3 linked regions of the Ketobacter alkanivorans genome follow. The protein of the gene in region 2 interacts with the protein of the main gene of each other region in a pairwise test. Links are inferred from orthologs where the notes say so. Each region holds a gene or a part of one and is shown on either strand. Other genes may lie near its edges. The genes, in order: rlmN, ftsZ and zipA.

Evidence for each region.
Region 1: the proteins of ftsZ (region 2) and rlmN interact in binary tests that used the Escherichia coli proteins (3 or more experiments, as listed by UniProt). The link is inferred for Ketobacter alkanivorans from one-to-one orthologs.
Region 3: the proteins of ftsZ (region 2) and zipA interact in binary tests that used the Escherichia coli proteins (3 or more experiments, as listed by UniProt). The link is inferred for Ketobacter alkanivorans from one-to-one orthologs.

The regions. Positions count from the first base shown.
Region 1 is NZ_CP022684.1:1,288,794-1,298,709, forward strand. What follows is about bases 3,437-6,428. They hold rlmN (23S rRNA (adenine(2503)-C(2))-methyltransferase RlmN), read right to left. Parts: upstream 5,525-6,428; coding sequence 4,349-5,524; downstream 3,437-4,348. Other genes in these bases: Kalk_RS05455 (RodZ domain-containing protein), read right to left, coding at 3,437-3,534; pilW (type IV pilus biogenesis/stability protein PilW), read right to left, coding at 3,538-4,305; ndk (nucleoside-diphosphate kinase), read right to left, coding at 5,630-6,061; Kalk_RS05475 (IscS subfamily cysteine desulfurase), read right to left, coding at 6,177-6,428. Also shown: Kalk_RS05440 (YfgM family protein), read right to left, coding at 1-4; hisS (histidine--tRNA ligase), read right to left, coding at 9-1,286; ispG (flavodoxin-dependent (E)-4-hydroxy-3-methylbut-2-enyl-diphosphate synthase), read right to left, coding at 1,350-2,474; more of Kalk_RS05455, read right to left, coding at 2,557-3,436; more of Kalk_RS05475, read right to left, coding at 6,429-7,322; Fe-S cluster assembly transcriptional regulator IscR, read right to left, coding at 7,415-7,912; cysE (serine O-acetyltransferase), read right to left, coding at 7,991-8,785; tRNA (cytosine(32)/uridine(32)-2'-O)-methyltransferase TrmJ, read right to left, coding at 8,796-9,569; Kalk_RS05495 (inositol monophosphatase family protein), read left to right, coding at 9,735-9,916.
Region 2 is NZ_CP022684.1:4,072,817-4,082,657, reverse strand. What follows is about bases 6,316-9,232. They hold ftsZ (cell division protein FtsZ), read right to left. Parts: upstream 8,401-9,232; coding sequence 7,231-8,400; downstream 6,316-7,230. Other genes in these bases: ftsA (cell division protein FtsA), read right to left, coding at 8,484-9,232; lpxC (UDP-3-O-acyl-N-acetylglucosamine deacetylase), read right to left, coding at 6,316-7,105. Also shown: Kalk_RS17500 (Nudix family hydrolase), read right to left, coding at 1-273; bifunctional glutamate N-acetyltransferase/amino-acid acetyltransferase ArgJ, read right to left, coding at 277-1,509; preprotein translocase subunit SecA, read right to left, coding at 1,638-4,367; Kalk_RS17485 (M23 family metallopeptidase), read right to left, coding at 4,625-5,551; Kalk_RS17480 (DUF721 domain-containing protein), read left to right, coding at 5,693-6,118; more of lpxC, read right to left, coding at 6,191-6,315; more of ftsA, read right to left, coding at 9,233-9,710; Kalk_RS17460 (cell division protein FtsQ/DivIB), read right to left, coding at 9,778-9,841. UniProt on the Escherichia coli protein: Essential cell division protein that forms a contractile ring structure (Z ring) at the future cell division site. The regulation of the ring assembly controls the timing and the location of cell division.
Region 3 is NZ_CP022684.1:4,454,326-4,464,080, reverse strand. Bases 2,260-5,090 are described here. They hold zipA (cell division protein ZipA), read right to left. Parts: upstream 4,274-5,090; coding sequence 3,245-4,273; downstream 2,260-3,244. Other genes in these bases: smc (chromosome segregation protein SMC), read right to left, coding at 4,401-5,090; ligA (NAD-dependent DNA ligase LigA), read right to left, coding at 2,260-3,131. Outside these bases: Kalk_RS19125 (polyphosphate kinase 2 family protein), read right to left, coding at 1-447; Kalk_RS19120 (hypothetical protein), read right to left, coding at 431-1,048; more of ligA, read right to left, coding at 1,077-2,259; more of smc, read right to left, coding at 5,091-7,904; sulfate transporter CysZ, read left to right, coding at 8,097-8,918; Kalk_RS19095 (GntR family transcriptional regulator), read right to left, coding at 8,947-9,618. UniProt on the Escherichia coli protein: Essential cell division protein that stabilizes the FtsZ protofilaments by cross-linking them and that serves as a cytoplasmic membrane anchor for the Z ring.

The sequences.
Region 1 (9,916 bases), 2.8 Mb from region 2 along the record:
CCACGTTTTTACTCCTGGCTGATCAGGTTTTCTGCAAAAAAGGTTTGAAGTTGATCCTGCGGGATAACCACTTGCTCGCGCTGTTCACGCAAGAACTTGATGGCCACCTGCCGGTTTGTTATTTCGCTTTCCCCCAGTACCAACGCAAAGCGGGCACCAGAATCATCGGCTTTCTTGATTTGCTTTTTGAACTTGCCGCCGCCGCAGTGGCATTGGACTCTCAAATCGGGTAATTGGTTTCGTACTTTTTCTGCCAGCAGCAAGCCCTGTATGGGATCCTCTGACATAAGGTATACATCCGGCGTATTGTTGATGTGCTGCACCACGCCAGTGGCTTCCAACAACAAGACCAGACGCTCGATCCCCATGGCAAACCCAACCGCCGGGGTAGGCTTACCGCCCAGTTGCTGCACCAAACCATCATATCGACCACCGGCACAGACTGTGCCTTGGGCACCCAGTGCAGTGGTCACCCATTCGAACACGGTTTTGCAGTAATAGTCGAGGCCACGCACCAGGTTCGGGTTGATCTGGTAGGGCACACCGGCGGCATCCAGCGCTGTTTTTAGCTGTTCGAAGTGCTCGCGGGACTCGTCATCCAGATAGTCATGCAGGCTGGGTGCATGTTTCAGCACTGCCTGTGTGCCTTCATCTTTACTGTCCAACACCCGCAGAGGATTGCTGTCCATTCGGCGCTTGCTGTCTTCATCCAGTTCATCAAAGTGATCGTTGAGAAAGGCTACCAGAGCATCACGGAACTGGGCGCGGGCCTCGTTGGAACCCAAACTGTTCAGTTGCAGCGATACCTGATCGGCAATGCCGAGTGCTTTCCACAAACGCGCAGTCATAATGATCAGTTCAGCGTCAATATCAGGGCCGTTCATGCCGAAGGTTTCTACCCCGATCTGGTGAAACTGGCGATAACGACCTTTCTGGGGCTTTTCGTAACGGAACATGGGCCCCATGTACCACAGACGCTGCACCTGGTTATACAGCAGGCCGTTTTCTTCTCCTGCTCGCACACAACCGGCAGTTCCCTCCGGGCGCAGAGTGAGACTTTCATCGTTGCGATCCAGAAACGTGTACATTTCCTTCTCAACGATGTCGGTCACTTCGCCGATGGAGCGTTTGAACAGATCCGTGTACTCAACGATGGGCATACGGATTTCGCCATAGCTGTACTGGTTCAACAGCGCTCGTACGGTGCTCTCGAGGTACTGCCACACAGCAGAATCCTGCGGCAGTATGTCGTTCATGCCGCGGATGGCTTTGATTCGCTTACTCAATTCTGGTGTTCCTAACTCTATTCGCTGACGGAGATGGGTAAAAGCGGCCGATTATAAGCCAGATCAAGCTCCGAGTGTTATTTTTGCCGGTCCATCTTCGGAATTCGCGTCGGCTTCCGCCGCTTTGGTGCGGATTACTCTCTCCAGCTCGTCAATCAGATCGGCATTATCCACTTTGTGGCTGGGCTTGCCTTCACGAAAGATCAGGTTGTTGGGGCTACCACCGGTGAGACCAATGTGGGCCTCTTTGGCCTCACCCGGGCCATTGACGACACACCCAATGATGGCCACGTCCAGCGGGGTCTTGATGTCTTCGAGGCGGGATTCCAGCGCATTAACCGTACTGATGACATCAAAGTTTTGTCGCGAGCAGCTGGGGCAGGCGATAAAGTTGATCCCTTTCGTGCGCAAACCAAGGCTTTTCAGGATATCGAAACCCACCTTGACCTCTTCCACCGGATCCGCCGCCAGCGAGATCCGCAGGGTGTCGCCGATACCTTCCATCAGCAATGCCCCCAAAGCGATGGCGGATTTTACCGTACCTGAACGCAATCCTCCGGCTTCGGTCACGCCCAGATGCAGGGGGTTGTCGATCTGGGCGGCGATCAGCCGATACGCCGCCACCGTCATGAACACATTGGACGCCTTCAGGCTCAACTTGAAGTTCTGAAAATCAAGCTTGTCCAGTATGTCTACATGGCGCATAGCCGATTCCATAAGGGCCTCGGGTGTAGGCTCGCCGTATTTTTTCTGCAGGTCTTTTTCCAGAGAGCCGGCGTTCACACCGATACGGATAGGGATGTTCTTGTCACGAGCACAATCCACCACAGCCCGTACGCGATCTTCTCGACCGATGTTGCCTGGATTGATGCGCAGGCAATCGACGCCTTGCTCGGCAACCGCCAGGGCGATTTTGTAATCAAAGTGGATGTCCGCCACCAGCGGCACCGAAACCTGTTTTTTGATTTCACCGAAGGCAACGGCTGCATCCATGGTGGGAACGGAGATGCGCACAATGTCCACACCGGCCTCTTCCAGGCGCTGAATCTGACCAACTGTGGCGGCTACATCGGTGGTCTCAGTATTGGTCATACTTTGCACGCTGACTGGCGCGCCACCACCCACAGGGACATTGCCAACCATAATTTGGCGAGACTGACGACGTTTTATAGGTGATTCAAAGTGCATTACCGGACTCCTACCCTGTTTTGATCAGGGCGGTATGTTACGAGTTATTGAGGTGTATTGCTACGAGTACAAGGGCAGGCCGCTATTCGCCGAGCCGCACCCTAACCACATTATGAGAAGGAACATGGAAGGACACCGGCTGCCCATTGTAGCTCAAGGATACGACGTTACCGTTACCGAATTTTGCTTCAAACGGCGGCACCCCTTCCAGATGCTGAGTCTCGCCATGACGCTTGAGATTGGAGTATATCAGGTCACCACGCCCATCCCTTACCTCCACCCAGCAGTCTCCGGTAAAGGTCATGTCAAGCACGCCGGTGGCAAACTGGGTTTCCTCCATGGCCACCACAGGGGTCGCCGCCACGGGCTCTTCCACAGCCACAGGCTCCTCAGTGGCAGCAACAGGCATTACTGACACAGGCGCGACTTCAACCGGTTCAGGCTCAGGCTCATTGATTGATGCAGACACTGCGCTCGAGGCATCAGCGGATTCCGGCTCAGGCTCCGGCTCCTGGCTGTCTTCAGCCTGGGTCAGCAGCTCTGCGTCGGCTATAGATTCTCCGGTAATGGTTTCGCTGGGCACGGCTGCCACTGGCTCTGACACCTGCGCATCCACAACAGAGTCGTCGCCACTGGGCCAAAACACCGTAACCACCAGCAGAATCAGCACTACCCCAACACCAACCAGCAACGGAGCACCCAATCGAGAGCCTGAACGCTGCGCCTGAACCGGTTCCGGGGATTTCAGGTTGCCACCACCAGTAATGGCCTCGTAGGAGCGCACCAGCTCTTCTCCAGGCACCCCCACCAGGCGGGCATAACTGCGAATATAGCCTTTGACAAAGGTAGCGTTGGGCAACACACGATAATCGTCTGCCTCCAGCGCTTTTACCACGCCGGGTGAAAGGTGTAACGAATCCGCAACCTGACTCACGTCCAGCTTGGCCGCCTCTCTACCTTTCTGCAGACGCGCCCCCGGAGAAGTCGCCGCCAACCCCTCAACCCCGGACTCATGAGCCGGTGTAGCGTTTGCTGCAGGTTTTCCGGGAAGCGCGGTCATATCTTACAGTGAAGCCTTAAATGCTTTGTATTCATCCGATCCTGGGAACAGGTTTTTTAAGGCTAGTTCATAACTTGCCAACTTGTCTTTATCACCCAGGATGCGCTGTAAACGGATACCCAACCACAGCTGCTTGGGGCTGGGCTGGGCTATCGATTCGTATTTCTTGAGATAGCGGGCTGCCAGTAGATTGTTGCCGTCATCCAGGGAAATTGATGCCATTTCCAACAAAGAAACCGGCAAGTTCGGATTCATTTGCAGAGCCCGATTGAAGGCAGTAATGGCTGACTCCTTATCATTCTTCTTCAAATAACAGATACCCAGATTCTCGAACGCAGTGTAGCGCCGCGGGTACTGATAATCCTTCACCACCTTTTCCAAGTGGGTGATAGCTGCATCATAGCGACCTTTCCCATACAAATAGGCCGCATAATTGTTGTGCGCCTGAGAAAAGCCCGGATCTTTAGAAAGCGCTTTCTCAAAATGTTTCTCTGCCTGAGAGTCCTCCCCTTCCATCTGATAGAAAAGCGCGAGCGCGTTGTTCACCGATGGATCATTTGGCGCAATATCGTATGCTCTGTGCAGCGTGCGATTGGCATTATCCATCTGCCGACTCTGCAAATAGCGAGTGCCTGCCTCAACATAAATACGCACCGCCTTGGCGGGATCACGGTTCTGGGCGAGCGGGTCATTGGTTTCAGTGACGCATCCGATAAGCCCCTGACTCAGCAGCAGCCCCAGCAACAATGCCTTGAATGTCGTTCTGTCCAATTGCCTCAATCTCCTCAGTAATGAAATAACGCAGACACCCGCCTCAGGAACGCCCTGAAGGGTGCACCTGCTGTACCGGAATTTTATTGCCTTTTGCCGCGACCTTAGCCTGCCATTGGGCCGAGCGTCGAGTTCGATCCTGAACTTTGCCCACTAACTGACCACAGGCAGCGTCAATGTCATCCCCACGGGTGGTACGAATGGTGGTGACAAACCCTGCCTTCATCAAACGATCCTGAAATGCTTTGATCCGCAGGCCATTGGGGCGCTTGTACCCCGAATTGGGGAAAGGGTTAAACGGAATCAGATTGATCTTGGAAGGCACGTCCTGCAGCAGCTCAACTAATTGTTCAGCATGCTCGAATTTATCATTCACACCATCGATCAAAACATACTCCATGGTTACCCGTCGCGAGTCTGGGAACTTGTCCACATATTGGCGGCAAGCCTTCATCAATTCCGATAAAGGGTACTTTTTATTAACAGGAACAAGCACATCCCGCAACTCATCATTGGGAGCATGAAGCGACACTGCCAGCGCTACATCAATACGCTCATACAGCTCATACATCTTCGGCACCACACCGGAGGTGCTCAATGTCAGCCTCTTCTTGGCTACGCCGTAACCCAGATCGTCCTTCATCAACTCCATCGCGTCGATGACGTTATCAAAATTCAACAGGGGCTCGCCCATGCCCATCATTACAATATTAGTGATATTGCGCAAACCGCGATTTTCAGGAGCACCAAATGAGCGTTGGGCTATCCACACCTGACCGATGATCTCGGCCACACTCAGGTCCCGCTGGAAACCTTGTTTGCCGGTTGAGCAGAAACTGCAATCCAGAGCGCAACCCACCTGGGAGGACACACACAACGTGCCACGATTGCCATCCGGGATGAACACTGTTTCAACTTTATTGCCTTGATCCAGTTCCACCACCCACTTGCGGGTGCCATCTTTGGAAAAGTGCTCCAGATCCACTTTCGGGCCGCGGATCTCGGCGACCTCATGCAGCTTGGTACGCAGGGCCTTACCCAAATTGGTCATGGCCTCGAAATCATCCACCCCAAAGAAGTGAATCCACTTCATAATCTGGTGGGCACGAAAACGCTTTTCGCCGATGGATTCAAAGAAATCCTCCATCTGCGGGCGCGTCATTCCCAATAAATTGACTTTATTCGTGCTGCTTTCGTTCGGATCAGAACCTGGGTTCATTTTGACACCTGTGTGGCCCAATATTTGGACCCTGTAGATACGACAAATGGAGCCATTCGACTCCATTTGTCACTAAGCGTAGCGTAAATTGCTGTTTTTACGCAATTAACGAGTGCGTGGGCACAGCTCGCTTTCAGCGAAAAAGTAAGCGATTTCACGGGCAGCAGAGGTTTCTGAATCAGAGCCGTGCACTGCATTCTCGTCGATAGTTTGAGCGAAATCAGCGCGAATAGTTCCTGCAGCAGCTTCTTTAGGGTTGGTGGCACCCATCAGTTCACGATTCAAGGCAACAGCATTCTCGCCTTCCAGAACCTGAACCACTACCGGGCCAGAGGTCATGAAAGATACCAGATCCTTGAAGAAAGGACGCTCGCTGTGCTCGGCATAAAAACCACCGGCAGTCTTCTCAGATAAGTGAACCATTTTGGAAGCCACAACTTTCAGACCGGCTTTTTCGAAGCGGGTCAGGATTTCACCCACTACATTTTTGGCAACTGCGTCAGGCTTGATGATTGAAAAAGTGCGTTGTACCGCCATGGTTCTCTCCAAAATATTTAAAAATCAATGGGTTATAAAAACTGGCCAATCTCCGCCACAGGCGGGGAAGGTGGAAAGCGGCGATTATACTCAGGTTTTACAACAATGAATACAATCAGCCTCGCAGACGGGTCACCGTCTCGGTAACCCGCTCGATGGCAAACTCAATATCATCTTCGCGGGTAAAACGGCCCAAGGAGAAACGCACCGAGGACAACGCCAACTGATCACGTAAGCCCAAGCTCTTCACCACATAGGAAGGTGCGACGGTGGCCGAGTTACAGGCACTGCCAGAAGACACCGCCAGATCGTTCAGCGCCATCATCAGGGATTCTCCGTCCACTGCATCAAACGCAATATTGAGAATGCCCGCTACCCGTTGCTGAGCGCAGCCATTCATATAGACCCCATCCAGAGCAGAGATTCCATGCCACAACCGCTGACGCATAGCACTCAAGCGTTCGGACTCCGCCACCATCAATTCGGCCGCCAGGCGAAACGCCTCCCCCATCCCCACGATCTGATGGGTGGCCAAAGTGCCGGAACGCATTCCGCGCTCATGACCGCCACCGTGAATTTGGGCCGCCACTTTGACCTGCGGATTACGCCTCACAAAGAGCGCCCCCATGCCTTTAGGGCCGTACACTTTATGGGATGACAGCGACATCAGATCAACCGGGGAATCAGACAGATTGATAGGCAGCTTGCCAGCACTTTGCGCTGCGTCCACATGAAACAACACACCACGATCACGGGTAATGCGGGCAATGGCATCAATATCGGTCACCGTACCCAGCTCATTATTCACCTGCATCAGTGACACCAGCACCGTACTATCTTGTATCGCATCCGCCACTTGCTCGGGGTGAATCAGCCCCCGATCATCAGGCTGTAAATACGTCACCCGATAGCCTTTACCCTCTAGATAGGCACAGGTATCCAACACCGCCTTATGCTCAATAACTGAGGTGATAATGTGATCGCCACGATCGGCATTGGCCGCCATCACACCTTTGATGGCAAGGTTGTCGGACTCAGTGGCGCCAGAAGTCCAGACGATCTCGCGAGACTCTGCACCGATTAACTCAGCCACCTGGCGCCGGGCCGCCTCGACCGCTTCTTCTGCCTGCCAACCGTAAATATGGGAGCGCGATGCCGGGTTGGCAAACACACCATCCAGCGTCAAATGACGGGCCATAATCTCCGCTACAGCGGGATCAACAGGGGTTGAGGCGGCATAATCGAGGTAAACGGGGCGCATTTCAGGCTCGAGAAGTAAAGAAACGGTGCGCAATTATAAGGCAGGCTGGGGGGCTCGGGCAAAACCGTTTACAGCGGCCTGCCCGACAGGAATCAGTTGATTTCGCTCATGGGCACACGATCCAGATCGCTACCCTTACTGTTACGCTCGCTTTGGTATTTGTCCTGACGATCCGCCACTCGACGCACTTCCTGGCGATCCACCAGGTTTTGCAGGCTGATTCCAGAAAGAAAATCATGCAGCTGATGACTCAGATCCTGCCAAAGATCATGGGTCAGGCACGTTTCGCCATCCTGACAGTCTCCATGCCCATTGCAGCGAGTAACATCGACCTTTTCATCAACAGCATCAATGATTTGCGCAACATAAAGCTCTTCACCCGGACGACTGAGGCGATAGCCTCCACCCGGACCACGCACACTGGAGACCAAGTCATTTTTACGCAACTTAGCGAACAACTGCTCCAGATAGGAGATGGAAATACCCTGGCGCTCAGATATATCCGCCAAGCTGACCGGGCCGGTTTTAGCGTGTAGGGCAAGGTCAAGCATGGCCGTCACCGCATAGCGACCTTTGGTAGTCAGTTTCATAAATCCGGGCCTCCGAAAGCACAACATGGGCACACAACAAACGCCCAACACAACCCCATTGTGCTATTTCCTACTAATTCAGTCAACTTTTGTCGCGGCAGCGGAATCCTTTGTCACTGATTCATTTTCGAACAGCTCATCGTGGATTTCCGGCAGAGATTTTCCGCAATCCGAGCCCATGGCTTCCAGCACTTTACTCATGGCCTTTACCTTCTCATCCACCGCATGCATATGATCCAGCATGTTGGCGATAGAATGGGCAATGGGGTCTGGCATATCCGGGGTCATACCGTAGGCATCGAAGCCCATTTTACTGGCCATGGCCTGGCGTTGCCGCTCTTTGAGGCAGTCCCCATCGCCATCCTTGCAGATAATACGCCCCGGAATACCCACCACGGTGGCTTCTGCCGGAACATCTTTATTCACCACGGCGTTGGAACCAACCCGTGCATTTTCACCCACGGTGATCGGCCCCAGCACCTTTGCACCGGCACCTACCACCACACCATTGGCCAGCGTGGGGTGACGCTTGCCTTTATTCCAGGTGGTGCCGCCCAGGGTAACACCGTGATACAGGGTTACATCGTCCCCCACCTCGGCGGTTTCGCCAATCACCACCCCCATGCCGTGATCAATGAAGAAACGACGACCAATGGTAGCGCCGGGATGAATTTCGATGCCGGTAAACCACCGCGAAAAGCTGGAAATACAACGCGCCAGCAGCTTGAACCCCATTTTCCATAACTTGTGGGCCAAACGATGCATCAACACTGCATGCAGGCCCGGGTAATTCAGCAGCACCTCCAGACTGTTGCGCGCCGCCGGATCACGGTGAAAAACGGATTGTATATCTTCGCGAATACCTTCGAACATGGGGCTTCCTTCATTCTCCCTTGAGGCGCTTTTGCACAGTGGATAGCACTCCACGCATCAGGTTCATTTCTAATCGATCCATACGCGTACGCATGAACAGACGACGGGCTCGAGTCATAAGCTGTTTGGGGTTATTGGGGTCGAAAAAGCCGATATCAAGCAGTGTTTCCTCAAAATGCTTCATAAAGCGCTCCATATCCTCTGCCGACACCAGCGGCTCATCCCAATCGGTTATCTCCAACGGCATAACCGGCTTTGCCGCGGGTGCCCCGCCGGTTTCTGCCTGTTGCTGAGCCAGCACTGCCATACGCATCTCATAACAGATCACCTGCACAGCAGCAGCCACATTCAACACTCCGTAAGATTCGTTACCCGGAATGCAAATGTGGTAGTGACAGCGTCGCAGCTCTTCATTAGTAAGACCAGCGTCTTCTCTGCCAAAAACAATGGCAATACTCGCACCTTCTGGCTCATTAAGGACAAACTGAGTGGCTTCCCGTGGCGTCATCAGGGGCCACGGTATGGTACGCATGCGGGCGCTGGCACCAAACACCATCTGACAATCCGCCAAAGCCTCATCCAGCGTAGGCACCACTCTGGCCTGGTACAGCACATCTGCTGCCCCGGCGGCTCGAGCCGTAGCCTTGGCAGTCGGGAACTCTTTAGGTTCCACCAGCACCAGATCGCTTATTCCCATGGTTTTCATGGCCCGCGCTGCAGCCCCAATATTGCCCGAGTCGCTGGTATTGACCATAACGATGCGGATTCGGTTAAGTAATTCCATAAGGTTTTCGCTAATCTTTGTTGAGTGTATGAAAAAGGGCACCGATGTTATCAGATTTTACTCAAGGTCGCGGATGCTTTCTGCTATCATTCGCGCCACAGAATTCTGTGCGCTCTTTAAACCCAACGTCTTTATACACCCTTAGCTTTAAAAGGTAGCTGACACATGCATCCGATGCTGAATACCGCCCTTGGCGTGGCCCGCACCACCGCAGAAATGATCTACAAAGCCTACGAGCAAGTAGAGTCCATCGAGGTGGAAGCAAAAGGCACCAACGATTTCGTCACCAAGGTGGATCGTGCCTCCGAAGAACGCATTATTGAAGGTCTGCGCAAGCGCTACCCCCA
Region 2 (9,841 bases):
GCCGGTAAAGTCCGTCACCTTCCACACATCCAGCAGCACATGCTTATCAGGGTATTCATGATCTATCGTGATCAGAGGCTCCGAAGCTCCCACAATGATTCCCAGCTCTTCATTTAGCTCACGTGCCAAGGCTTCACTGACCGGCTCACCCGGCTCCACCTTGCCACCGGGAAACTCCCACTTTCCCCCCTGATGCAGGTGATCCGGGCGGCGTGCGATCAGTATTTCGTCGCCGTTGGTAATCACTGCCGCAACCACATGCACTCGCTTCATAATTCAGGAACGATAGTCAGCATTGATCTTAACGTAATCGTAGGAGAAATCTGTGGTCCAAATGGTGGCAGACGCATCTCCGCGCCCCAGTTTTACCTGAATGGTGATTTCCTCTTTCTGCATTTCAGCCGCACCAGCGGCTTCGGTATAACTCGACGCCACCGCGCCCTGCTCCGCAATCATCACACCATTAAGTGCAACCGAAACCCCAGTCACATCCAGGTTATCGATGGGCGCCCTGCCCACAGCAGCCAAAATTCGCCCCCAGTTGGGGTCGCTGGCAAACAGCGCCGTTTTTACCAACGGAGAATGGGCGATGGTGTAAGCCACTTCTCTGGCCTCGTCGACAGAAAGCGCGCCGCCTACCTCTACCGCCACAAACTTGGTAGCACCCTCGCCATCCCTGACGATGGCATGAGCCAGCTGAAGGAATACATCCATCAAGGCCGCCTTAAATTGGGCAAACACATCCGCATTCTGCTCGGTTATTTCTGCTCCCGACTGACCGGTAGCAACCAGCATGCAGCTGTCATTGGTGGATGTGTCGCTGTCAACGGTGATCGAATTGAATGATGCCTGAGTGGCCTCCGAAGCCAGACGCTGCAGCAACTCCGGCGCCACTTTAGCATCAGTCGCCACATAACCCAGCATGGTCGCCATGTTGGGTTTGATCATGCCAGCACCTTTGGATATTCCAGAGATCGTAACGGTTGAACCTGCCAGCTCCAATTGCACTGACACGCCTTTTGGCCGGGTATCCGTAGTCATAATGCCATGGGCAGCATCATCCCAACCTTGCTCGCTCAACGATGCAATGCAATCAGGCAACCCTTTCACAATACGTTCCACCGGCAAGGGCTCACCAATCACGCCAGTGGAAAAAGGAAACACATTGGATTGCACCGATCCGGTTTGCTCTGCCAACGCACTGCACACCGCCTTTGCATTAGTCAGACCTTTTTCACCTGTACCGGCATTGGCGTAACCGGTATTCGTAATCAGCAGGATCGGGTTCTCGGAATAACCAGACAGCGCCTGCAAGTTACCCTTACACAGGGTGACCGGTGCTGCACAAAATGCATTCTTGGTGAAAGTACCCGCGATAGAACTGCCGCCTGCGGCCTCCATTAGTACCAAGTCACGGCGATTGGGCTTTTTCACATGCGCCTGAGCCGTGCCCAGACGAAACCCCTTAACTGGATGCATTACACCAAAGGTTTCTTTTCCTACCGCCATAGTTGTGCCCTCACTCAAATGTACTTTCGTCAATGATGTACTCACCAATACTCACCAATGCCAACATTGGCGTTTTAAAATTCCATGAAAAAAGGGGCTCAAAGCCCCTCTTGCCGATCCTGGTAATGTTACTCCACCTGCCCGTGACAGTGTTTGTACTTTTTACCTGATCCGCAGGGGCAGGGCTCATTACGCCCCACCTTACGTTCCTGCCGCTGGAACGGTGCATTCCCAGCACTTTCTGCTTGCTCGTTGTCGGCAGTTGCCGACGCCGCGTCCGCATGCTGCAACGTAAGCTCACGCTCGGCAGCAGCACGACGCTGGCGCTCTAGTTCTTCCACTTCTTCCTGTCGACGCAACTCAACAGTCGACAGCACACGCACCACTTCCAACTTCACATTTTCCAGGAAGGTCTGGAACAGCTCAAATGCTTCGCGTTTGTATTCCTGCTTCGGATTTTTCTGGGCATAGCCGCGCAGATGAATACCCTGACGCAGATGATCCATGTTAGCCAGATGCTCTTTCCACAAACGATCCAGGGTCGCCAGCATCACGTGCTTCTCAAGCTGACGCATAACATGGGTTTCATCGCCCAAATTCGCTTCTTTGGTGGCATAGGCTTCTTCAAGAAGGCCAATGATCTTTTCACGTAACGTTTCTTCATGCAGCGATTTGTCTTCATCCAACCACTGCTGCACCGGCATACGAATTCTGAAATCCGTTTCCATCGCACGCTCAAGCCCTTCAACGTCCCACTGCTCTACCATGCTCTGAGGAGGAATGTAACCACTGATGAATTCATTCACCACATCAACACGAATGGCCTTGATGTTCTCAGACAAATCCTCAGCGTGGAGAATGTCATTACGCTGCTCGTACACAACACGACGCTGATCATTCGCAACATCATCATATTCCAGCAGAGACTTACGAATATCAAAGTTGCGACCCTCGACCTTTTTCTGCGCATTCTCGATAGACTTGGTAACCCAACGATGCTCGATAGCCTCGCCCCGCTCCATACCCAGGGTTTGCATCAACCCTTTAACCCGATCCGACGCAAAAATTCGCATCAGACCATCTTCCAACGACAGGAAGAAACGGGTGGAACCAGGATCGCCCTGTCGCCCCGAACGGCCACGGAGCTGGTTATCAATACGACGGGACTCATGACGCTCTGTACCGATGATATGCAAGCCACCGGACTCCTTCACGGCCTGGCTACGCGCCTCCCAGTCGGACTTGATTTTGGCAATCTGTTCTTCAGTGGGGTTATCTAACGCATCCACCTCGGCTTGCCAATTACCGCCTAAAACAATATCAGTTCCCCGGCCCGCCATATTGGTGGCGATGGTTAGTGCACCCGGACGACCCGCCTGAGCGATAATATCCGCTTCCTGAGCGTGGAACTTGGCATTCAATACCTTGTGATCAATTTTCTGCTTCTTCAAAAACGCCGACAAATACTCCGACGTCTCAATCGAGGCCGTACCCACCAACACAGGGCGCTTCGCTTCAATGGCCTCTCTAATATCTTCTACGATTGCCTCAAATTTCTCCTCGGTCGACATAAAAATAAGATCATTCAGATCCTGTCGTACCATCGGCCTGTTGGTGGGAATCACCACAACATCCAGGCCATAAATCTGGCGGAATTCAAAGGCTTCAGTATCCGCTGTACCGGTCATGCCCGACAGCTTGTTGTATATACGGAAATAGTTCTGGAATGTGGTGGAAGCCAAAGTCTGATTCTCGTTTTGAATCTTGACCCCTTCCTTTGCTTCGATGGCCTGATGAATACCATCCGACCAGCGACGCCCCGCCATGGTACGACCGGTATGCTCGTCGACAATCACTATCTGGTTGTTCTGTACGATGTAATCCACATCACGCTGAAACAGGCAATGTGCTTTTAAGGCAGCGTGTACATGATGCAGCAAGTTAAGATTATTCGCCGCATAAAGGCTGTCACCCTCTGCCAACAGCTTGTACTCGGTGAGCAAGTCTTCTACAAACTGATGGCCTTCTTCTGTCAGTTCTACTTGACGATTTTTTTCATCAATGGAGTAATGATAAACTTCTTGCTCGGCATCCAGCTCGCCCTCATCAGAGCCACGCTTGAGCTTGGGGATCAGCACATTGATTTTTTTATACATCTCCGAGCTGTCTTCACTGGGGCCGGAGATGATCAAAGGGGTACGGGCTTCATCAATGAGGATCGAATCCACCTCATCCACTACAGCAAAATTAAGAGGCCCCTGCACGCGATCTTCCAGGGTAAAAGCCATGTTATCGCGCAGATAATCAAAACCAAATTCGTTGTTGGTGCCATAGGTGATGTCACTGGCATATGCGGCTCGCTTGGTGGCCGCATCCTGTTGCGACAAAATCACACCCACACTCATGCCCAAAAACTCATACAAGGGGCGCATCCAGTCCGCGTCCCGCTGAGCCAGGTAATCGTTCACCGTAACCACATGTACGCCACGGCCAGACAAGGCATTAAGATACACCGCCAGAGTAGCAGTAAGGGTCTTACCCTCACCGGTGCGCATCTCTGCAATACGACCTTCATGCAGAGTAATACCACCTATCATCTGGCTATCGAAGTGACGCATCCCCATGACACGTTTGCTAGCTTCGCGACCCACTGCAAAAGCCTCAGGTAACAGATTATCGAGGCTCTCACCCTGCTCCAGCCGTGAACGAAACTCGGGGGTCTTAGCCTTTAGCTGTTCATCGGTCAGCGCCTGGATCTCTTCCTCCAACGCATTAATCTGAACAACCAGCTTGCCCATTCGTTTAAGTTCGCGATCGTTTTTGCTACCTAAAATCTTGCGAAACAGTGGTCCTAACATAGATTTTCACTTCTATTACTGAGGCCGTTCCCGAGCCTGCTTGGCTCTGGACCTTTAAGTCACCTATCAATATTTAATCAAAAGAGGGCCTAAAAGCCGAATATCCCAAGCGCAGACGGGAATAAATTTAAAGGGACAATTCTAACGTTATTTTCCTAGAAGGATAAAGCATTTACGTGAGGGAATCATGAAAGGCGCACCCGAATGATGCGCCAACTTGACGATATTTTGCCCCAATCAGGGGATTAATCAGAGGATCAGCTGCGCTTCCGATAAACGTATCGGGCAGGATCAACTGCCTTGCCATCTTTGCGCACCTCAAAGTGCACGTGGGGTCCGGTTGAACGCCCGGTACTGCCCATTTTCGCCAGAGACTCGCCCTGCTTGACGATATCCCCCACGCTCACCAGAATCTCTTTGGCGTGGGCATAGCGGGTGGTGATACCACCACCGTGATTTACTTCCACCATCAAGCCATAGCCATAACGCTCACCCGCCCAGGTCACGACACCTGAGCCAACCGAAACGATATCTGATCCTTCCTTACCTGCAAAATCGATCCCCGCATGCCAAGCCGGACGCCCAGTGAAAGGATCGGTGCGACGACCAAATCGGGATGACAGCCAACCCCAATTCACCGGTCGGCCCGCAATGGACACCTCTTTCTGTAACTTACGATTGGCCAACAGACTTTCAAGTACCTGCAACTGCTCTTCGCGAGCTTCAATATCGGCCGCCAAACGATCCAGATCCGAGAGAAAACTGGGCCGCTCCAATTCGAGCTGAAGCTCGCCTTCCTCCGGGCCACCCAACGCAGGCGCCTGCGAAAACTCAAACTCTCCACCCTTCAATTTAGCCACTTCAACCAAGCGCTCCCCCAGGGCATCCAGGCGCATAAGACGAGCCTGAAGTTCTGCCATTCTGACGGTCATGGCGATCAGCTGATCCTCAGCCTGCTTGCGGGCTTCGATTACTTTTTCAGCATTATTGGCAATATCTTTCTTGAGGAATGCGGCGATTTCACCGGGTTCAGCGCCCTTACTTCCAGAAAACCAATACCCTGCACCCATTCCTGCTGCAGCCGTTACCGTCAACACAACCGCCGCCACCAGCGCCAACAAAGGGGCACGCAACCGCAAAGTGCGTGATTGGCCTGTCTTGGGATCAAATAAAATAATGTTCATTACATACTACTCTAGAGCTAGCCGGCTTTTTGCTTCAGAATCCTGAGAGGGCTAAGCCCTAATCCCATCATCCATCCAATGCAAACTGAATAGTTTTTAACAATGGCGCAGGACACTAACATAAAAAATATAAGAGATCTCATGCTTTGCAACAAAGAAGTGAAGTCTCTCACTGAAAATTCTATACAGCTTGTTGAACTGAATCACATTTTGGCATCTGCGCTGCCCGCAAAGCTGGCTCAGTTCTGCAGAGTAGCCAATTACCGCAACGGCGCCCTGATTCTCGAAACCAGCTCAGGCTCATCGGCGACCCAACTCAAGTTCATGCAACCAAAGATTCATGCATTACTGAAAAAATCCAGTAAATTCAGAGCATTGCAATCCATAAGCATACGAATCGCCGCACCACAGCAAAAACTGGATCGGCATTACAAACGATCTGCTTCGCCGGTATCGGAGCACAATCAAACTTTAATCAGACAAACAGCCGATACGCTCAACGATGGGGACTTGGCCTCATCCATGCGTAAACTGGCAGACACCTTGGAGAACTATGGCAAAAAATGAGCAAATTTCCATATAACCCGATCAAATGACCGGGTTATATGGACGAAAGGAAGGGAATTACAATTTTGCTGGTTAATTAATAGCCCAGCTTGGGTTGGCATAAGAAATCGGAGCAACTTTCTCATCGTCAAAGGTGACGATTTCCCATGCATCCTCTTGCACCAACAGCTCACGCAGCAACTGATTGTTCAACGCATGACCAGATTTAAAGCCCTGGAACTCACCGATCAGACTCTTGCCAAGCAGGTAAAGATCACCAATCGCATCCAGAACCTTATGCTTAACAAACTCATCCTCATAGCGCAGGCCGTCTTCATTCAGAATGCGATAATCGTCTACAACGATAGCATTCTCAACGCTTCCGCCTAACGCCAGGTTACGCTCACGAAGATATTCTATATCGCGCATGAAACCGAACGTACGAGCCCGACTGACTTCCCGCACAAATGACGTGCTGGAGAAATCAAGAGAGATATTCTGGCTGCGGCTTTTGATAACCGGATGATCAAAATCGATAGTAAAGCCAACTTTGAAGCCATTGAACGGCAGGAAGGTAGCCGACTTGTCTCCATCCTTGACCACAACCTTGCGCTTGATGCGAATAAACTGCTTAAGCGCAGGCTGCTCTTCGATTCCAGCAGATTGCAGCAGAAACACAAATGGTCCGGCACTGCCGTCCATTATGGGCACTTCTGGCGCACTCAGATCCACAAAAGCATTATCAATACCCAGACCTGCCATAGCTGATAGCAGATGCTCCACCGTAGAAACACGGACATCACCGTTCTCCAGGGTGGTGGATAGGGTGGTGTCGCCTACATTAAGGGCGTCCGCGTGAATAGTCACAACAGGATCCAGGTCTGTGCGGCAGAATACGATTCCGGTATTCACCGGAGCTGGACGCAAGGTCAAATAGACCTTGTCTCCTGTATGCAGACCAATACCGGTCGCACGGATCGTATTTTTCAATGTGCGTTGTCTAATCATGTCGCTCCACACAAATCAAAGGGTTAAGAGATTAAAAGGCACAAAACCGTAAGTTGCCGCAATATTAGCAGTATCTGTGTATATCACCAAATATTTCGACCAATTCTGTGCGCTTTTTGACCTATTTAATCCGCCTGACGTCGCAAAAATGTAGGAATATCCAAATATTCACGATTTACATCGGTGTCCATCATGGGACGTCGACGCGCCTCGGTTACTGGCTCCCTACGTACACGATCCACGGCAGGCTTATCAAACTGCTTATAGTCTGAGACAGTCTCAACGGGAGACCGTTTAGTCACGCTTTCAACCGCACGCACAGGGCTGGCTTGTTCCGCTACCGCACCCAAGCCGGTGGCCACCACCGTCACTCTCAAATCATCGCCCATGGAGGGATCGATTACGGTACCCACAACAACAGTGGCGTTGTCCGATGCAAATTCTTCCACGGTATCACCCACCTCTGAGAACTCTCCCAGAGACAAGCTCTCTCCCGCAGTGATGTTCACCAGAATACCGCGCGCACCTTGCAGATTTACATCTTCCAGCAACGGACTGCGAATGGCTTTCTCTGCGGCCTCGCGGGCACGATTCTCACCAGAGGCGAAACCGGTTCCCATCATTGCCATACCCATCTCTGACATTACCGTGCGAACGTCGGCGAAATCGACGTTAATCATACCGGGGCGGATGATAAGATCCGCAATACCCTGCACTGCTCCCAGCAATACATCATTGGCGGCCTTGAAGGCATCCAGCAAGCTGGTTTTTGGGCCCAGTACCGACAACAGTTTTTCATTAGGAATGGTAATCAAGGAGTCGACGTTTTCCGTCAGCTCTTTCATCCCTTCCTGAGCCACCTGCATACGCTTGCGACCTTCAAATGGGAATGGCTTGGTAACCACAGCTACGGTGAGAATACCCATTTCCTTGGCAATCTCGGCAACGATGGGCGCGCCACCGGTTCCTGTTCCACCACCCATGCCAGCGGTGATGAACACCATGTCGGAGCCTTCCAGCACTTCACGAATACGCTCACGGTCTTCCAGTGCGGCATCGCGTCCCACGTTGGGGTTAGCACCAGCACCAAGACCCTTGGTTACCGCACCACCCAATTGCAGCAGGGTTTTGGCATTCATGTTTTTCAACGCCTGCGCATCCGTGTTGGCGCAGATGAATTCCACACCATCAACCTGATTGGATAGCATGTGCTCGACCGCGTTTCCGCCGCCACCACCTACACCGACGACTTTGATGACTGCGTTCTGAGGAACGTTATCAACTAATTCGAACATATTTATCTCCCTTCCTTTCAGCTATGGCTTCTCGTGTTGAGAATGTTTAAATCTTCAGTTTGTTTTTTTGCTGCAACCGCTTGTTAGAAGTTGCCTTTTATCCAGGTTTTCATCTTATCCATGAGGCCCGGTTGATCCACTACCGCAACTTTAGGCTGCGTTGCACCACTGGCCACTTGTTTCTGTCCATACTTCAACAGGCCTACGCCCGTTGAGTACATCGGATTCCTTACCATCTCCACCAAACCGGTAACCGCCTGAGGTGACGCCAAGCGCACCGGCATATGAAATATTTCTTCCGCCAGCTCTACCGCACCTTCCATTTTGGAAGAGCCACCAGTGAGCACGATGCCTGCGGCAATCAGATCCTCATAACCGGAACGACGCAGCTCAGCCTGAACCAGCGAAAACAACTCGTCGTAACGAGGCTCCACCACCTCAGCCAGCGCCTGACGCGACAACTCGCGGGGCGGGCGATCCCCCACACTGGCTACTTTTATGGTTTCATCGGGCCCTGCCAGCTGAGTCAAGCAGCAGGCGTATTTAATTTTGATGTCGTTGGCATGCTCAGTGGGTGTTCGCAACGCCATCGCAATATCATTGGTTACCTGATCACCGGCAATAGGAATCACCGCGGTATGTCGAATGGAACCTTCGGTGAATACGGCAATGTCAGTGGTGCCGCCACCAATATCCACCATACAAACACCTAATTCCTTCTCATCATCGGTTAAAACGGCGTAAGCGGATGCTAGCTGCTCAAGAATGATGTCTTCCACTTCCAATCCGCACCGACGCACGCAACGTTCAATGTTCTGGGCAGCATTAACGGCACAGGTAACCAGGTGCACCTTCGATTCCAGGCGAACGCCAGACATGCCCATGGGTTCTTTGATGCCTTCCTGAGAATCAATAATGTATTCCTGGGGCAATATATGCAGAACCTTTTGGTCAGCCGGGATAGGCACCGCTTGGGCGGCGTCAATAACACGCTCCAGATCGGCCCTGGTCACTTCGCGATCGCGAATGGCAACAATACCATGACTGTTCAAGCTGCGAATGTGGCTGCCTGCAATACCGACATAGACCGAGTGAATCTGACAACCAGCCATCAGCTCTGCCTCTTCAACTGCACGCTGAATGGACTGGACGGTGGATTCAATATCCACTACTACGCCCTTCTTCAGGCCACGAGACGGACAGGACCCTATTCCCACCACGTCTATATGACCATCTCCTTTAAGCTGACCGACAATGGCGACCACTTTTGTGGTACCAATATCGAGCCCTACAATCATACGGCTACCCATATTTCTCACTACCCCACTGGACTTTTCCTGTGTACTAACGGGATGGGATTCCCCCAGGCCAAACATGTTACGCAGCGTCTGTGTCACCATCGTCTTTCTTCCACTTGATTGCCAGTCCGTTTTCGTATCGC
Region 3 (9,755 bases), 390 kb from region 2 along the record:
ATCTGTAAGCTGTCGCTCAAAATCCTTCAGTTCACCGTAGGCGCGTGACCATTCAGCTTCACTGGCAAAACCTTCCACTCGCTCCACCAACACTCGGCCATACCAAGAACGATCAAAAATGGTGATTTCACCTGGTTCGGGCAACTTCTGCCAAAAGCGATATAAGTAATGACGGGACTGCTCCCACTTCGCGGGGGCACCAATCGGCCAAACCCGCACGCCCCGAGGGTCAAGGTGACGAGTCAAACGGCGAATAACACCCCCCTTCCCGGCGGTATCAGTACCTTCGATCAGAATAATAACCCGCTTTTTCTCACGGAATAACGCCTGCTGAGTTCGAAGCAGCTCAAGCTGCAATTCATCAATCTTTTCGCGAGGCTTGTCGATCTTGCGTTTGGGGCGGGTGCCAAGGTCTTTTAACTTAACCGGATCACCTACCAGCTTCATCACCTTCACGGCCTTCCTCCTTTTTGTCCAAAGGCTCGAACAACAGCGGATACAGGAATTCCTGAAAATCCTGAATCATGCGATCCATGGTGGTTTTATCTTCCATGATGATACCGCGCCTTTCCTTCTCATACCCCATCAACTGCTTGGCGAGATTGTGAAAGATGGCGATGCGTTTTTGCATATAATGGCGGCTACCGGCATCCAGAAAGGGCTCCAACGCATAATATGACTTAGCCAGCTGATGCAGCGCATTTTCAAGACCTTTGCCGTCCTTGCGCCCCACACTACCCCAGGCATCCGACAATGCCCCCATAAAATCGGAGTAATGTTTTTGCCGCACTTCGAATGTGCGCTCAAAGCGAGCTGATTGGGCCTGCTGGAACAAAAACGTTGAATACTGATCCAGGAATTTTGATTGTGCACGCTCCTGCATCTGCTGCGCACGCAGCAGCTGAGCACCCGTCACCTTGGTCATCTCATAGTTCAGGAAAACGACGTAGGCGGTCAGACAGAACGCCAATATCACCAGCACCAAGCTGAACAACGGAAACCGGTTTTCCTTTAATGTCACGATGGGGGATTGAGTCTGATCGGACACACTGCCTCCTAATGATTACGGTGAAACGTTACTGAATTGGCTGAATTCCGTGCTCTTGCAATAACTGAATAAACGCAGTCTCATCCAAAACAGGAACACCAAGGGATTCTGCTTTGCTTAATTTGGAGCCTGCTTTTTCGCCAGCCACCACAGCATCGCTCATCTTCGACACACTGCCACTGACTTTTGCTCCCAAATCAAGCAAATATTGCTTGGCTTCATCCCTCGTCATTTGTGTAAGGGTTCCGGTTAGCACATAGGTCTGCCCCGCCAGTGGCAAAGAGTCCCGATCTACTGCCTGCTGCTCCTGCCAGTGCACACCAGCGGCCAGCAATGCGTCGATGATTTCCAGATTATGATCCTGCTGAAAGAACGCTACTATATGATTAGCCACTATTGGGCCGACGTCCGGAACCTGCTGCAAAGTATCGGCATCGGCCTGCTTGAGTGCGGCCAGATTGCCAAAGTAATTCGCCAGGTTGAGGGCTGTAGCCTCCCCCACCTCACGAATACCCAACGCAAACAGGAATCGAGGCAACGTTGTGGATTTACTGTTCTCCAGCGCTGTAATCAGATTGTGGGCAGACTTATCACCCATGCGCTCCATGGCAGCGAGCTGTTCGGCTTTCAAGCGGTAAAGATCCGACACATGGGCGATCAAACCTTGATCCACCATCTGCTCTACGAGTTTATCCCCCAGCCCATCTACATCCATGGCTTTACGGGAGGCAAAGTGTTTGATGGCTTCTTTTACCTGCGCCTGACAGAACAAGCCACCCGAACAACGGACCACCGCCTCGCCCTCTGCTTTGGTAATATCAGAACCGCAAACCGGACAAACGCTGGGCATAAGCACAGGCTCGGCATCATTTGGCCTGCGCTCAAGCACCACCTTTACTACTTTTGGAATAACATCGCCAGCGCGGTGCACGATGACAGTATCGCCTATGCGCACGTCCATCCGCGCCACTTCATCCATATTGTGCAACGTGGCATTGCTGACGGTTACCCCACCCACAAACACTGGCTGCAATCGTGCCACCGGCGTAATGGCACCGGTGCGACCTACCTGAAACTCTACGCCCAATAGCGTAGTGAGTTCTTCCTGGGCAGGGAACTTATGGGCGGTTGCCCAGCGTGGCGCGCGGGAGACAAAGCCCAATTCACGCTGTAGTTTTAGGTCATTGACCTTATACACAATGCCATCAATTTCGTATTCGAGTGCATTGCGTTTGGCAAGAATACGATCATGGTAGGATTGCAGTTCATTGGCTCCAGTGGCGACCTCTATCTCTGGATTAACCCGCATTCCCCACCCCTTTAAGCGCATCAAATTACCGTGATGGGTGTCCGCTAAATCTCCGCCCTCCACATAACCCACGCTGTAGCAATACATATCCAATGGGCGTTGACGGGTGATGCTGGAATCAAGCTGCCGCAAACTCCCCGCCGCCGCATTACGAGGATTGGCGAACGTTTTCTCCCCACGCTCGATGGCCTTCTCATTGAGCCGGTTAAAACCGGCTTTAGGCATAAACACTTCGCCACGCACTTCCAAAATCTGCGGGTAATCGTCGCCACGTAACCGCAATGGAATAGATTCGATGGTACGAATATTCATGGTGATGTCTTCACCTGTTTGGCCATCACCGCGGGTAGCCGCCTGCACCAGTACACCGTTTTCGTATAAAAGACTCACCGCCAAGCCATCCAGCTTGGGCTCACAGACGTACTGGATTTCACCCTCAACGTTCAGGCGCTCACGAATTCGGCGATCAAAAGCGATCAATTCTTCTTCGTTAAAGACGTTGTCTAACGACAACATAGGAATGCGGTGCTGCACTTGCTGAAAAGCAGCAAGAGGTTGGGCACCAACACGCTGGGTAGGTGAATCTGACGAAATCAATTCAGGATGGGCTGTTTCCAGCTGCTTCAACTGCTGAAATAAACGATCGTATTCCACATCAGGAATAGAGGGCTCATCCAACACATAGTAAAGATAGTTGTGCTCTCTGAGCTGCTCCCGCAGCTGATCGATCTGCTGTTTTATTGTCTGTTCTGTTTGATGGTCTGTTGAGGCCATGCATGAATCCAACCTGTTACGATTTCCTGGTTGGAATTATACACGTCAGATGCCCGACTCTCGAACGGTAACTTTACTGTGGCGCTGCACTGCGCCACAGTACCAACAACCGGTTAGTGTTGCTTCTGACTGGCTTTGTAGGAAAGAAAGCGGCGCTCAAAATCCAGAACCCGTTGACGATAATGCTCAGCGGTCTGCTGTCGCATCACGTTGTGATGCTCATCCTTCACGTCAGCATCCAGTAGGTTTGCAATCTTGCGCGCAGAGTCCATCATGATCTCGAAGGAATGGATCGGCCGTTTCGGGCCAGGCAGCTTCATGAACATGCAGATGCCTGGCGTGCTGAACTCCTCCATTCGATCCACGTCAAACACACCGGGCTCCACCACATTGGCCGCACTGAACAGCAGACTACCTTTACCACTGTGCTGCTCGTAACGGTGAAATATGTTCATTTCTCCAAAACGGAATCCGCAGGACAGCATCACCCGAAGCAGATCGTTACCTTCCAGCTCCCCGGAGCGCGCCATCACGTTGATCACCAGCACTTCCTGTAAATCTGGGTCAATTTCCACTTCTGCCGATTTCTCTTCCCGGCGCTTGCCGCCTGTTTTCTTCGCTAGTTGCGCCTGCTGCTCTGCCCGAGTAGCGATCAATAGATCGTCGTCGTCAAACAGATCGTTCTGGGTATGGGCATCGCCTTCAGCCCCCACCAAGTCATCCACGTACTCCTGCTCCGGAGACGCCTCACGGGGCTTCTGCTTGGCTTCAACTCGAGCAGGCTTTGGCTCCACCGGCTGGCGCGGAGCGCGCTGTTCCGCAACAACCTCTTCATTGAATGATATATCGTTTTCATCCAGAGCCGAGCCGAAGCTATCACCCATTTCGGGTTCCTTGCGCGTGGCAACCGGCTCGCTCGCTCCAATGGAGCGACGTACACTCAACGGAATTTTACGGGCACCACCATTTGGCAGCTCCCCTTTATATGATTCCCAATCATCTTCGCAGCTGCCTCCCATTTCGGAAGGCAACTCAAGCTCGCCCAGTTTGGATTTACGCATGCGGCGATAGCCGTCAAACAAAATCCCTGCAATGACTACCAAACCTACCAGTATCAAGACTTCTCTTAGGCCGAATTCCATTAATCGAATCCTCGCGTCTTCTCTGCGGTTTCTGCTTGATCAAACCCTGATCGCAGTTTTTTCTCATCTATCAGAAACATAGAGCAAATCCACTAAAAATAAAGCTATTACGTCAAAAATTCGTAAATTAAGCCACTGCCATCGCAGCGGCCTCTTCCACATCCACGGTTACCAGGCGCGACACCCCCGGCTCGTGCATGGTCACACCCATCAACTGATGCGCCATTTCCATGGCAATCTTGTTGTGGGTGATGTAAATAAATTGCACCTTGGAGGACATTTCTTCCACCATGCGGGAATAACGCCCAACATTGGCATCGTCCAACGGAGCATCCACCTCATCCAGCATACAGAACGGCGCAGGATTGAGCTGGAAAATGGAGAACACCAGCGCGATGGCTGTCAGCGCTTTTTCACCACCGCTTAACAGATGGATTGTGCTGTTCTTTTTACCTGGCGGGCGAGCCATGATGGCCACACCGGTATCCAGCAAGTCATCACCAGTGAGTTCAAGATACGCGTGACCACCCCCAAATACTTTCGGGAACAATTCCGAAAGGCCGGAGGTAACCTTGTCGAAGGTCTCTTTAAAGCGGGTACGCGTTTCACGGTCGATTTTGCGAATGGCGTTTTCCAGTGTGTCCAACGCCTGCATTAAATCGTCATGTTGAGCGTCCAGGTAGTTTTTGCGCTCAGACTGTGATTTGAATTCATCTATTGCCGCCAGGTTGATGGCCCCTAAGCGAGAAATTCGGGCACCTATCCGCTCCAGTTCGGAGGTCCAATCGGTTTCGTTTGCCTCTTGCGGCAATTCATTTACGATGGTTTCCAGATCAAACTGGGATTCAGCCAACTGCGCCTGTAAATTTTCACGCTGCACACGCATACCCTGCCAATCCATGCGGTGACGCTCCAGCTCGGAACGCACGCTTTGAGCAGACTGCTCGGCTTCTCCACGTTTTTTCTCAGCGGCGCGCAGATTATGCTCACATTCTTCCTGAGTGCGACGCGCGCAAGCCAGCTCTTCTTCTACCGTAAGGCGGGCTTCCAGCTTTTCTTCCAACTCTGCCTGCAACTCCACGAAGGGGTCGTCACCCAATGCCAGTTGTTCTTCGATGCCGGTGCGACGCTCCTGCATGGTAGCCAATTGCTGTCGCAAGCGTTCGAGGCCCTGCTTGAAAGAATCCTGCCTGGATTTCAGCTGCTGCACTTGTAATGCCAATTGGTGGGCTCGATCCTTACCACCACGCGCCGCCTGCTTGACTTGATCCAGACGATCCTTATTTGCATCACGCTGTTTCAACAACGCTTCACGCTGCTCGGTATCCTGGGTCATCACGTCCATGGCTTCTTGCAACACCAAACGAGCCTCCCCCAGGCTTTCCTGCTCATGGGCTTGCTGCTCGCGGCACTCATCCAGCTCCTTGCTGATACGATCACGACGCATGCTGAACTGCTCAAGGCGCACTTGCTTGGCGCTGAGCTGGGCTTTCAGATCAGAGATGGAACGGTTGTATTCTGTCAGCTCACGCTGGGCTTCTTCACGGCGCTCTTCCAGCTCACGCAACACTTCGCGGCCTTCGGTAAGCTGATCAGTAAAATCTTCTACTTTGGCTTCAAGCTCCTGCAGCCGGGCGGTGGTTTCTTCCAATGCCTTTTGACGTTTGAGAACGCTGCCCTCCTGATCGGTATCACGGGCAACGCGCATCCAGTTGGGGCCAATCCAGATGCCATCCGGCGTAATCAAGGATTCACCACCACCCAGCTGTCCGCGTAACTGCAGCGCTTGCGCCAAATCATTGGCCACATACACACCGGCGGTAAGCGTTTTGGCGGAGGCCTCCCCTTGTATTTTGTCGGCCAATGCTTGCAGGCTTTGATTGACTGGCACAGCGGGCTGTTGACTGGTGTCCAGAAACGACACCACGCCTTTTTCCAAACTGCTGACCACGGCAGTGACCGCATCCAAACCATTAATGCACACTGCTTGCAGATAATCGCCCAGCACCGTTTCTACGGCTTTTTCCCAACCACTTTCGGTGCTGATTTTCTGGGCGAGGCGCTGATTGCTATCCAGATTATTCTGAGCCAGCCATTCCACCAGATCCGATTCGCCCATGGCCGCCTGTTGCAGCGCCTCTAACGATGCATGACGCCCTTTGAGGGTCTGCATTTCGCTTTTATACTGATCCAGATCGTGGCTCACCTGGTTATTACTCTCACGCTTGGCTTTCATGTCTTCTTGAACGCCCAGAAGATTTGCCTGCATGTCTTCGATTTTCATATCCGCTTCTGCCATGCGCTCTTCCAGCATGGCCACTTCTTCTTCCAACGGACCGGCTGACAGGGTTTCCTGTTCGCCTTTTAAGCGTTCAATTCGATCCCGCAAACGTTCAACGGATTGTTCCAGATGTTGGATGCGTGATTGCTCCACCTGAGCACGCTGCCGAGGCTCGTTGGCTTTGTGGTTGAATTCATCCCACTCCAATTGCCATTGCTGCATACGTTCTTCTGCTTCATGCAGGTTTTCGTTGGCGGCGTCGGCTTCCTCACGCACCAGCTCGTACTGCGGCTCGATTTCGGTCAGCTCGATGGTGACTTCTTCTAACTGTTCTTCATCGGAGCGAATCTGCTCTTCACCCGCTTTGCAGGCCTCAATGGTCTGCTGTAAATCTGTACGCAGCTGATTGCCGCGCTCTTTGGTATGCTGAATGGTTTGTTCAATACGGGCGATGTCGGCACCCAACCCATAGTAGCGCCCCTGCACCTCGTTGAGTTTGTCGCTCAGCTCATGGTGCTGATCGCGCTGCTGCTCGATCTGGGCATCCATAGCACGCTGATCGGCAATGAAGGCCTCCAGCTTTACTTCCAGATCACGGATATTGGATTCGCTGCCCTGCACTTTGTCATTGAGTGATTTCCACTTCAGGGCCTGCAATTGGGCGCGAACCAAGCGCTCTTCTTCTTTGAACTGCTTGTATTTCTCCGCTGCGGCAGCCTGTCGCTCCAGATGCTGCAGCTGGCGGCCAAGCTCTTCCCGCAAATCCTCCAGGCGCTCTAAGTTCTCGCGGGTGCGGCGCATGCGATGCTCGGTTTCCTTGCGGCGCTCTTTGTATTTGGAGATGCCAGCGGCCTCTTCGATGTATACCCGCAACTCTTCCGGCTTAGCCTCAATCAGACGAGAGATCATGCCTTGTTCAATGATGGCGTAGCTGCGAGGGCCAAGACCGGTACCAAGAAAAATGTCCGTAATGTCCTTACGGCGGCACTTGGTGCCGTTTAGGTAGTAGTTGGACTGACCATCACGGGTTACCTGACGCTTGATGGCGATCTCACTGTAATTGGCGTACTCGCCCAGCAACGTGCCATCGCTGTTATCGAACACCAGTTCCACCGAGGCCTGGGTGGTGGGTTTACGCGAATTGGAGCCGTTAAAAATAACGTCGGTCATGGATTCGCCCCGCAGGTGTTTGGCAGAACTTTCGCCCATTACCCAGCGAACGGCATCGATCACGTTGGACTTACCACAGCCGTTAGGGCCTACAACGGCACTAAGATTGTTGGGGAACGACACCATGGTGGGATCCACAAACGATTTAAATCCGGCAAGTTTGATCGATTTCAGGCGCATGAATCGTCTTTATCCTTATTGGAATTTGTTTAGCTGCTATACAAATCAGCTTTGCTTTTAACCAGCACAGGCCTTAATTTTAAACGGCCTATTGTAACGGGTTTTAGCGCCAGCACCACCCTGGGGACAGAGTAAAAATACCGAATATTTATAGGGGCTTAAATCTCTGACGCAGGCATCGGGCGTCAGAATATGATAGGGTTTCGCGCATTGACCAAGCAGGAGCAACAACACATGATTCAGGATTTAAAGGATGGGGTGAACTGTGTTTCGGAAGGCTTCAATCTAGCTAAACGGCGCAGTCTGCGGCCCTATATGATAGTGCCACTGATCACCAACATTTTGCTGTTCACTATCAGTGGCTACCTGGTAACCAGCTATGCCTATGAATGGATTTCTGGCTGGACCACCGCTGTAGACTTATGGAGCTGGCTGGATTGGCTCGAGCCGTTCATTGATCAATTATTAGGCGCTTTGAAGTGGGTGATCTTTGCTGTCATCATTCTGGGACTGTTGTTTGTAATGGGTTCGACTTTCACCATGTTCACCCATTTGGTGGTAGGGCCTTTTATTGGCATCCTGGGTGAAAAAGCCGAACTGGAACTGCATGAACCAAACTATCCCCAGCATACTCTGGGACAGATTGCGATGCGCACCCTGGCCAGAGAGTTCCGCAAGCTGATCTACTGGATTGTGCGGGCGGTGGGCCTGGGTGTTGTGTCCCTGGTGCTGTATTTTATTCCCGGCGTTAACGCTGTGGTGCCAGTACTGTGGTTCCTGTTTGGATCGTGGATTCTGGCGATGCAGTATCTGGACGTGCCCGCCGACAACAATGGCCGCAGCTTTCAGGAAGTACTGGCTCTCATGCGCAAGCATCGAGCGGCAGTGATGGCGTTTGGTGCGGTGGTTATGGCACTCACCTCCCTGCCCATCATCAACCTGTTCATTATTCCGGTAGCGGTGTGTGGCGGGGTGGTGTTTTGGGTGCGCAAGATCCAGCCTGAGCTGAACTAAGAGCGCCGGAATTCGCCAACTGGCTGCCTCAGATAGAGGCAGCCTCGCTGGATTCAAGACGCTTTAATACCGTTTCACGCTGATACTCACCAAACTGCACCAGCTTCTGCTCTGCTCCATCTACATCGCGCGCAACGATGCAGGCCATCAGTTCGCGAAAAAACACCATGGACTTGTCGATTTCAGCCTGATTCAGGTTAATCGCAAAATAGTAGGTACGACGCACAGCAGGCTGCAGATCTTCAAGCATATCTTCGAGATAAGGGTTATCTACAAACTGATATGCCATACGGGCAAAATTGAAGGTTGCATCGTAGAAATTCATCACCTGGGCGTTGGCTACGTAACCTTCCATCAACTGGAGCAGCTCAAGGAACGGTTCCAGCTCGTCATCCTTCCAGGCTTCGGTAGCCCGACGACACAGCTGACCAATCAACAGGATATTCATTTCGTAGACATCACGGACGTGCTTAGGGGTCATTTCAGACACCACTGCACCCTTGCGCGGCACAATATCGATCAGGTAACGGCGCGCGAGGATAAGATAGGCCTCCCGCACGGAGCCACGGCTCACGTTCAACTCGCTGGCGACCCGCAACTCCTGTATGCGGTCTCCGGCTTTCAACTCGCCGGTAATAATTAACTGCCCAAGATGTTGAGCAATCTGCTCGGAAAGACTGTCTGGCGCTTTAAAGCTCATGTTGGTGAGGCTACTTCTTGTATTTTGTGAATTATGTTTCCTAAACACACAATACTGCATGTCAGCGTGGAGTTTCCGCATTGACAACAACCCCGTCAAGTATTTCCACCACAATCAATTCACGGCAGACCAATTGC